Regions from separate parts of the Butyricicoccus porcorum genome, predicted to be linked through region 3. Evidence: a T-box and tRNA genes for the amino acid it is inferred to sense, from the RefSeq annotation. Region 3 holds a T-box; the other regions hold tRNA genes.

Region 1 (3,271 bases), 370 kb from region 3:
ATCTGAAAGAACATCGCTCACAGCCGATTATCGTGGAAAACGCAATTCCTGCAATCGTTTCTAAACCACAGTGGGAAAAGGTTCAGGCGATTCTGCATAAACGTCAGACCAAGGGAATGGTAACAGCCCGTGAACCGTATCTTCTCTCCGGACTGCTGTTCTGCGGTGAATGCGGTTCTCCGATGTCCGGACATCGAAGCAGAAAGAAAAAGAATGGCGGAGAATATGTTTACTATTCATATGAGTGTCAGGCAAAGGTACGGAAGCACGCCTGCAAAAAACGGTGTGTACCTCGTGATGAGATCGAAACAAAAATTCTGGACTACGTAAAAATGCTCTTTTCACAGCAAAGTGTTGCATACATTCAGAACTATATCCAGACCCACGCCAATGAATTAAATCTGGATATTCTCACCCAGCAGGAGCAGCTTCGGAAATCTGCCGAGAAACTGGATCGAAAAATTGACAACACGATTGAGCTTCTGATTGACTCCCCGTCTGACCGTCTGCGTGAAAAGCTGGACGAGCTGGAAGCACAGCGCAGAAAAATTGATTATCAGATTGATGAGCTGAACACACACAAGATTGATTCAGATATGCTGAAGGATTATATTGTGGAGGTCCGCAGCCTTGAAAATATGTCTCGTCTGGAGCTTCAGCAGATTATCCGGAAAATCATAAAAAAAGTGACCATCTATGAAGATGGTCACTATGATGGTTTTTCGGTTTTCTACACCGAAAATGGAGGTGCCACCCAGAATCGAACTGGGGATCAAGGAGTTGCAGTCCACTGCCTTACCGCTTGGCTATGGCACCATATGGAGCGGATGACGAGGCTCGAACTCGCTACCTCCACCTTGGCAAGGTGGCGCTCTACCAAATGAGCTACATCCGCAAATTGTGGTGCCTCCGGGCGGAATCGAACCACCGACACGGGGATTTTCAGTCCCCTGCTCTACCAACTGAGCTACAGAGGCATATGCTTTCTTGTCAGACAACGTTTGTTATTATATCACTTTGTTGACCGATTGTCAAGCATTTTTTCTTCTTTTCAGAAGTTTTATCCCGATTCATCGTCCGAAGACGATGAATCGAAACAAATCTTGCTGGCGACCCAGAACGGGCTCGAACCGTCGACCTCTAGCGTGACAGGCTAGCGTTCTAACCAACTGAACTACTGGGCCAGATGGTGGAAGTTACAGGGCTCGAACCTGTGACCCTCTGCTTGTAAGGCAGATGCTCTCCCAGCTGAGCTAAACTTCCGTACCGTCCAGCGACTATTATAGTATACTCAACGGACGGCATTTTGTCAACAGTTTTTTTCAGTTTTTTGACTTTTTTCGAAAATGTTCTTTTTGGTGTCGAAATTGCGCAGAAATGGCGGAAATCAGCCGTTTTTCTGCTCTCTTGCAGTCGCCGCCGTGAGCAGGACATCGATATCTTCCCGCGTGAGGTTGTAGACCTTGTCGCAGAACTGGCAGGTGACCTCGATGCCGTCCTCCTCATCGCGCAGGCGCGTCAGCTCGTCCTTGCCGAGGCTGATAAGAGCACGCGTCACCTTGGCATGCGAGCAGCCGCAGCGGTAAGAAATCGGCACGCGCTCAAGTACCTCAATCTCAAAGCCATCCAGCACAGCGCGCGCAATGTCCTCCAGGCTCATGCCCTTCTCGAGCATAGTCGTGAAGGCGCCCGCCGCCGCAATGTTATGTTCCAGCCGCGTGATGTCCTCATCTGTCGCGCCCGGCATCAGCTGCACGATATAGCCGCCCGCCTGCTTGACGCTCTGGTCGGTGTCCACAAGCACACCAAGTGCCACAGCGGATGGAACCTGCTCACTCTCCGCGAAATACTTCGTGATGTCCTCGGCAATCTCACCGTTATGCAGCGCCGTGGTACCCGTAAACGGCTCACCTACGCCGATATCCTTGATGACCATCAGATAGCCGCGTCCGACGCCGCTGCCGACGTCCAGATGTCCATTCGGTTCGAGCGGCAGCTCTGCTGCCGGATTCTGCAAGTAACCGCGTACACAGCCATCACAGTCGCCGACAGCCGTAATCGTACCCAGCGGGCCGTTGCCCTTGATTTGCAGCGTCACAGAGCCGTTGTCATCCTTCAGCTCACGCCCCATCATGGACGCCGCGGACAGCGTGCGCCCGAGTGCCGCTGTCGCCAGCGGCAGGGTGCGGTGAATCTGGCGCGCGCGCTCGACCAGTTCAGTCGTGCGCACTGCAGTAAACTTGATCTCCGCATTGCGGCAGATCACGCGAATCAGTGTATCATTCATGCTTGTTCCTCATTTCAATGGTTTGCGCGCAATGAAAAAGATGCGCTCCTCATCCGCGCGCGGCGCGTCATCCGACAGTTCTCCGCGCAGCTCGATTTCTGCAAAGCCCGCCTGTTCCAGCATACCGCGCAGCATATCCGGCTCATAGATGCGCTCGACATGGTGCTCCTGATAGCGGTTCCACGCGCCGTCCTCATTCAGCTCAAAAATATCGAAATCATAGTGGCACAGAGCACCGTTTTCAATCACAGCCTGCCAGACACAGAATACATCCTCATCTTCGCGCACGAAGCTCTGTCCGTCGATGCGCTCGAGCTTTTTCCTCGTGTTGATATCAAAAATAAATACACCGCCCGGTTCCAAAAACAGATGCACGCGGCGGAATGCCTCGCGCAGAACATCCGGGTCGGTCACATAATTAACCGAATCCAGACAGCAGACACACGCGTCTATGCTGCCGTACAGGTCAAGCTGCTGCATCGGCTGGTGCAGCAGCAGGACAGGGGATTTGACATCCAATCCGCAGCAGTTCTCCTGCGCCATCATCAGCATATCCTCCGACTGGTCAGCACCAATCATGTCATATCCTCGCTGCGCGAGAATGCGCGTCAGCGAGCCGGTGCCGCAGGCGAGGTCGAGGATAATATTCGGCTTAACCTGCTTCTGTGCAAAAATCCGCTCAAAAAAATCCGCCCACCGTTCGTATGGTACGTCATCGGTGAAGCGGTCATAGTATTCCGAGAGCAATGCGTACTCTGAATATTCACTCATGCCTGCCGTTCCCCTTCATACGGTCGAGCGCCGTGCGATAGCCGTCCGAACCATAGGTCAAACACTTGTTAACACGGCTGATGGTCGCGGTCGATGCGCCGGTTTCGCGCGCAATATCACTGTAGATGCGCCCTTCGTCCAGCATCTGCGCAACCTGAAACCGCTGCTCCATGGCGCGCAGCTCACTGATTGTGCACAAATCCTCAAAAAAGT
Region 2 (3,271 bases), 1.4 Mb from region 3:
CGCGCTGACGAGGTACAGCAATCGCTGCTGGATGCGGGCTTTGTGCTCGACCGTCGCGACCAGTCGGGCGACTGGGTGGCGATGACGCTGCATCAGGCGTAAGCGGGTCAACAGAAGAAAGGGGCGGCAATGAAGGCGATAGACAAAAAGATTATACTGGTTGTCCTGATTGTCGCGGCCTTTTTGGGTATGTGGAAGCTCAAGGCGCCGGAACAGGAGGATGTTTCCCTGGCGAAGACAAGCGTGGAAGCAGCGGACGAGCTGGCGGCGGCCTATGCCGACGGGCGCGATACGCTGCTGTTCCATAGCCAGGACATCCAGGAAAAACAGGTGTACCATTTGCTTCAGGCGCAGAATCCGTATCTGTCCACGCTGTCCACAGCGGTGTATGAAAACGGCAGCCTGTCGCTGACCTATGAAATCGAGAAAAAGGACGAACAGGATGCGGGGCTGGCAGCCGCGCGCGCCGCAGGTGCGGAGGCTGCCGCCGGAGAAAAGAGCATTACAGGCAAGCTCAAAGCGATTCACGATGCGCTCATTCGCAGCTGCGTCTATGCGGAAGATGACAGCGACCGCGTGCAGATGGCAGCGGGTGTGGCGGAGGATGGGCGTGCCGTGTGCGCGGGCTATGCGCGCGCGTTTCAGGCGATGTGCGACGGTGCAGGTATCGATGTATATTATGTCGAAGATGACGACATGACACATGCCTGGAACGCTGTCCGCCTGTACGGGGAGACCTATTTTATCGACTGTACCTATGATGACCCGGTGCCCGACCAGGGGCAGCGCGTCGGCCGGGAGTATTTTATGTTGACAGCAGACGAAATGCGTGCGGAACGCAGCTGGGATGAAGCGCTGTATGAGCAATTCCTTGACAGCCGCTATCCGGAGGATTTTGCATACATTCAGCGCATGCAGGATCTCATGCTGGCAGACCCTGCGCTGCGCGCGGCGGATACCGACAGCCCTGCGGAACAGGAGGAGCTGGATGCGCTGAATGAGAAGCTGGGCACGACGCTGGCCAAATCGGTCACGAGCGAGGATGAGGACGGGAATGTCATCACGATGACGCGCGGGGAGCTGTATCGTCGCGGCTATGAAGCGCTCTGGGACGAAGTCGACGGCCGCCGCCGCATTGAAGGTCTGATCGACGCGTATGTGGTTCCGCCGTTTCCGGCACGGAAGATGGGGTTTTGAGCCGCAATTCGTGCAAAAAGATGATACGGAAAAAAACAAAAAAGTTTTTTGAAAAAAGTGTTGACATTTGGCGCTTTAGAAGATATAATAATCATCGTCATCTGACGAGGGACGAAAAACGGAAGCCTCGTGAGAGGGCGGCGATGATATGGCGGTATAGCTTAGTTGGCTAGAGCGTCCGGTTCATACCCGGAAGGTCATTGGTTCAAGTCCAATTACCGCTACCATTTTGGCCCGTTGGTCAAGCGGTTAAGACACCGCCCTTTCACGGCGGTAACACGAGTTCGATTCTCGTACGGGTCACCAATGGAAGTTTAGCTCAGCTGGGAGAGCATCTGCCTTACAAGCAGAGGGTCACAGGTTCGAGCCCTGTAACTTCCACCAGAAAAAAGCTGTGGGTTTTCCACAGCTTTTTTGTTTTTCATGCAGCTGTTTTTCCACAGCCGGGATTTCAGAGAACGGAGGAGAGTGCCATGGAGCAGCAGACGTTATTCGGCGGGGACGATTTGCAGCCGCTGGCGGCGCGTCTGCGCCCGCGCACGCTGGAGGAATTTGTTGGGCAGACACATTTGCTCGGCGAAGGCAAGGTGCTGCGCCGCCTGATTGAAAGCGACCGCATTTCCTCTATGATTTTCTGGGGACCGCCGGGTGTGGGCAAAACGACGCTCGCGCGCATTATCGCACAGCGCACGCGCGCCGCATTCATTGACTTTTCCGCCGTGACCAGCGGAATCAAAGAGATTCGGCAGGTTATGCAGCGTGCGGAGGACAACCGCCGTTTTGGTGACCGCACGATTGTTTTTGTGGACGAGATTCACCGCTTCAATAAGGCGCAGCAGGATGCCTTTCTGCCGTTTGTGGAGAAGGGCAGCATTGTGCTCATCGGTGCGACGACGGAAAATCCATCGTTTGAGGTCAACGGTGCACTGTTGTCCCGCTGCAAGGTATTTGTCTTGCAGGCATTGACGGCAGAAGACCTGATGTCACTGCTGTCGCGTGCGCTGCGCGACCCGCGCGGTTTCGGCGGGCAGAAGATTGCCATTTCCACCGATATGCTGGAGCTGATTGCAAATTTTGCGAATGGAGATGCGCGCAGCGCGCTGTCCACGCTGGAGATGGTCGTGCTCAACGGCGATACGGACGGCGATACAGTCACGGTGACAGAGGACACGTTGGCGCAGTGCCTGTCCAAAAAGTCGCTGTTGTATGACAAAAAGGGCGAGGAGCATTACAATTTGATTTCTGCTCTGCACAAGTCCATGCGCAATTCCGACCCGGACGCGGCGGTGTACTGGCTGGCACGCATGCTGGAGGCGGGCGAAGATCCGCTGTATGTCGCGCGGCGTGTGATTCGGTTTGCCAGCGAAGACATCGGCATGGCGGATCCGCGCGCACTGGAAATTGCGGTGGCGGCATATCAGGCGTGCCATTTTATCGGCATGCCGGAGTGCTCGGTCAATCTGACACAGGCCGTGGTATACATGTCCATGGCGCCCAAGTCCAATGCGCTGTATCTGGCGTATGAAACGGCCAAAAGGGATGCGCTGACCCAACTGGCGGAGCCGGTACCGCTGGTCATTCGCAATGCGCCCACGAAGCTGATGAAAGAACTGGAATATGGCAAGGGCTATCAGTATGCCCACAATGCCGCGGACAGGCTGACCGATATGCAGTGCCTGCCGGATTCGCTGTTGGGCCGGGAATATTACCGCCCGACGGAGCAGGGCGTGGAGGCGAAATACAAGGCACGGCTGCAGCAGATCAAGGCGTGGAAAGACGAACACGGCAGGAAATAACAGGGGGATGGGATTCCGTCAAAACGCACAGCAGGCGTTTTGGCGGAATTCTTTTTTACGTCAGGAAATCCCCTTTTCTGCCCTTACGGTTTCGGCAAATTTTTTATCTGCGGTTCTCTATACTATAGGTATGGAACAGGAGGCGCAGAGATATATGTTGGAAAAGCGGAACATACAGCGGCAGAAAACGGCGGGAGGTGCGCGTGCGCGCCGAGCCGGACTGCCCTTTCTATATTTTGCGGCGGCAGGTGTACTGTCGTGTGCGGAGGCGGCAGGCG
Region 3 (3,271 bases):
CTGCATCGAGCCGGACAGGACATAGCACAGGACATTCTGGACATTCTCGCAGGTCTCCTTGTCCTCCTTGTTCTGGAGGCGAGTCTTTGCGATCTCAATATACCAGTCACAGAAAACATCCCAGATAAAATCATTCAGCTTCTGTGCGGCAATGCCAAGCTCATACTTGTCAATGTTGGTCGTGACATCCTGAACCAGCGTATTGTACTTGGACAGAATCCATTTGTCCTCCATCGTCAGCGTCTTCGGCAACGCTACCTTATCGATGGTCAGATTCATCTGGATAAAGCGGGATGCATTCCAGATCTTATTGCAGAAGTTGCGGCTCGCCTCGACACGATCCTTGGAATAGCGCATGTCATTTCCGGGCGAGTTACCGGTTGCCAGCGTGAAGCGCAGTGCGTCTGCACCGTACTGGTCGATGACCTTCAGCGGGTCAATGCCGTTGCCGAGCGACTTGGACATCTTTCTGCCCTGCTCGTCTCGGACAAGGCCATGGATATATACCGTTTTAAACGGTACCTGCTTCATGTGCTCCATGCCGGAGAAAATCATGCGGGCAACCCAGAAGAAGATGATATCATAGCCGGTGACCAGCGTATCCGTCGGATAGAAGTACTCCAGTTCCTTGGTCTTTTCCGGCCATCCAAGCGTGGAGAACGGCCACAGTGCAGAGGAGAACCAGGTATCCAGTACATCTTCCTCCTGACGGATGTGCGTGCTGCCGCACTTCGGGCATACGGTGACATCTTCCTTGGCGACAACCATTTCGCCGCAGTCCTCACAGTAATATGCCGGGATGCGGTGACCCCACCACAGCTGACGGGAAATGCACCAGTCATGGACATTTTCCATCCAGCGGATATACGTCTTGCTGAAGCGCTCCGGAACAAACTTAATCTCCCCGTCTTCAACGACACGGATCGCTTCCTTTGCAAGCGGTGCCATCTTGACGAACCACTGCGCGGAGGTCATCGGCTCAACCGTCGTGCCGCAGCGGTAGCAGGTGCCGACGTTGTGCGTGTGATCCTCAATCTTGACCAGACGTCCCTCGGCTTCCAGATCCGCCAGAACTGCCTTGCGGCATTCGTAACGATCCATTCCCTGATACTTACCGCCGTTTTCGTTGACAGTCGCATCCTCATTGAACACCAGAATCTGTTCCAGATTGTGGCGCTGTCCCATTTCAAAGTCATTCGGGTCATGGCACGGCGTCGTTTTGACGCAGCCGGTACCAAATTCCTTATCGACATAATCATCGGCAAAAATCGGAATTTCACGGCCGATAATTGGCAGGATTGCCTTCTTGCCAATCAGGTGCTGATAGCGCTCGTCGTCCGGATTGACCGCAACACCGGTATCGCCCATAAAGGTCTCCGGACGGGTAGTTGCGACAATGATGCTCTCCTCGGAATCCTTGATATCATACTTGATATACCACAGCTTGCCCGGCTGGGTTTCATACTCTACCTCTGCGTCAGACAGGGCAGTTGCGCAGTGCGGACACCAGTTGATGATACGGCTGCCCTTGTAAATCAGGCCCTTGTCATACAGGTTGACAAAAACTTCCTTGACTGCCTTCGAGCAACCCTCATCCATGGTAAAGCGTTCACGGCGCCAGTCGCAGGACGAGCCGAGCTTTTTCAGCTGCTGAATGATGCGGTTGCCGTACTGATTTTTCCAGTCCCAGACGCGCTCAAGGAACTTTTCGCGGCCGAGATCATAACGAGTCAGCCCTTCCTCGTTGCGCAGGTTTTCCTCTACCTTAATCTGGGTTGCAATGCCCGCATGGTCGGTGCCCGGCATCCACAGGGCGGAATAGCCCTGCATACGCTTGGTGCGGATGAGGATATCCTGTAATGTCTCATCGAATGCATGGCCCATGTGCAGCTGACCGGTGACATTCGGAGGCGGAATAACAATGGTAAACGGTTTTTTGGTTTCGTCTACTTCGGCATTGAAATATCCCTTTTCTTCCCACGTTTTGTACAGCTTATCTTCCGTGGCGCTGGGATCATACGTCTTTGGCAATTCGTTGGTCACGAGTATTGCCTCCTTCCTATAAGAATATCATTCAAATCTGAGGGCAGGTGTACCGGAATAAAAAAGAAAACCCTCCGTCCGGAATCATCAGGACGAAGGGAAAGCTCCGTGGTACCACCTAAATTCGCACAGAAAACCTGTGCGCACTTTGTGCCGCGTAACGGGGGCAAATCGGAAGCACCTACCGCCGGAACGAAAACCGGTTTGGGTACTTCGGCTCAGAAGCGACCTTCCATCCCCTGCCGCAGGAACTTACACCGACCGTTCCCTCTCTTTGCCGGCTGTACAGGAATGTACTCCTCTTCTTCAACGCCTTTCTTTTATTTAAGACCAGTATATTATAGTATCTTCCGGTATTGTTGTCAAGAATACACTTGATTTTTGCACGCTCATATGATATAAAATAGTAGTATATTCAATTGCAACGTGAAAAAAGCCAGGAACGGGAAGAGTAACCGACGCCCACTGCGGCACCAGAGAAGGACAGCCATCGGCTGAAAGCTGTCCGCCGAAACGGTACGGTGAAGTTCGCCCGGGAGCTCCGGTGTCTAAAAGCACCGGCGGGAGATTCCCGTTACCAATCCCCAAGTGCCGGCTGTGCGCCGGAATCCGGGTGGTACCGCGGAAGCATTCCCTTGCCTTTCGTCCCTGTTTTCTCAAGTGGGGCGGGAGGTTTTTTTGTGCAATAAAATTCGCAAGGAGTTGTTTTAACAGATGAAGGAGAAATTACAGTCTATCCGGGAGCTTGCTGAACAGGCGATGGCTGCCAGCAAGGACGCCCGTGAGCTCGACGCCATTCGCGTCAAGTACCTCGGCAAAAAGGGCGAGGTCACGGCGCTGATGAAGAACATGCGCAATCTGGCTCCGGAAGAGCGCCCGGCGTTCGGCCAGCTGGTCAACGACCTTCGCGCATCCATTGAAGCTGGTCTGGCAGAAAACAAGGCGCGTCTGGAGGCCATCGCACTGGAGGCCAAGCTCAAGAGCGAGACCATTGACGTTACAATGCCGGGCGAGGAAGTCACCGTCGGCACCAAGCACCCGATCAGCACCGTGCTCGACGAGGTCAAGGATATCTTCATCGGCATGGGCTTCTCCATCGGCGAAGGCCCGGAGGTCGAGAAGGACTGGTATAACTTTGAAGCGCTGAATATCCCGAAGGATCATCCGGCACGCGACACACAGGACACCTTCTATATTTCCGACAACGTGGTTCTGCGCACGCAGACCT

The links. The T-box of region 3 lies ahead of ACLM7Z_RS10130 (valine--tRNA ligase). A T-box ahead of a tRNA ligase gene usually reads a tRNA of that ligase, here a tRNA-Val.
Region 1: it encodes a tRNA-Val, which carries the amino acid that the T-box ahead of ACLM7Z_RS10130 (valine--tRNA ligase) is inferred to sense. The anticodon was not compared.
Region 2: it encodes a tRNA-Val, which carries the amino acid that the T-box ahead of ACLM7Z_RS10130 (valine--tRNA ligase) is inferred to sense. The anticodon was not compared.

What each region holds. Positions count from the first base shown of each region.
Region 1 covers NZ_CP178353.1:1,678,418-1,681,688, reverse strand. Annotated here, with positions in the region: partial or broken gene ACLM7Z_RS08295 (recombinase family protein) at 1-320, shown strand, start outside; tRNA gene ACLM7Z_RS08290 (tRNA-Cys) at 743-816, opposite strand; tRNA gene ACLM7Z_RS08285 (tRNA-Gly) at 820-895, opposite strand; tRNA gene ACLM7Z_RS08280 (tRNA-Phe) at 902-977, opposite strand; tRNA gene ACLM7Z_RS08275 (tRNA-Asp) at 1,108-1,184, opposite strand; tRNA gene ACLM7Z_RS08270 (tRNA-Val) at 1,188-1,263, opposite strand; gene hslO (Hsp33 family molecular chaperone HslO) at 1,388-2,287, opposite strand; gene ACLM7Z_RS08260 (class I SAM-dependent DNA methyltransferase) at 2,297-3,058, opposite strand; gene ACLM7Z_RS08255 (YerC/YecD family TrpR-related protein) at 3,051-3,271, opposite strand, start outside.
Region 2 covers NZ_CP178353.1:467,346-470,616, reverse strand. Annotated here, with positions in the region: gene prmA (50S ribosomal protein L11 methyltransferase) at 1-102, shown strand, start outside; gene ACLM7Z_RS02245 (transglutaminase domain-containing protein) at 130-1,197, shown strand; tRNA gene ACLM7Z_RS02240 (tRNA-Met) at 1,348-1,424, shown strand; tRNA gene ACLM7Z_RS02235 (tRNA-Glu) at 1,429-1,503, shown strand; tRNA gene ACLM7Z_RS02230 (tRNA-Val) at 1,506-1,581, shown strand; gene ACLM7Z_RS02225 (replication-associated recombination protein A) at 1,671-2,993, shown strand; gene ACLM7Z_RS02220 (SpoIIE family protein phosphatase) at 3,148-3,271, shown strand, end outside.
Region 3 covers NZ_CP178353.1:2,045,483-2,048,753, reverse strand. Annotated here, with positions in the region: gene ACLM7Z_RS10130 (valine--tRNA ligase) at 1-2,043, opposite strand, end outside; T-box leader at 2,129-2,362, opposite strand; T-box leader at 2,473-2,696, shown strand; gene pheS (phenylalanine--tRNA ligase subunit alpha) at 2,758-3,271, shown strand, end outside.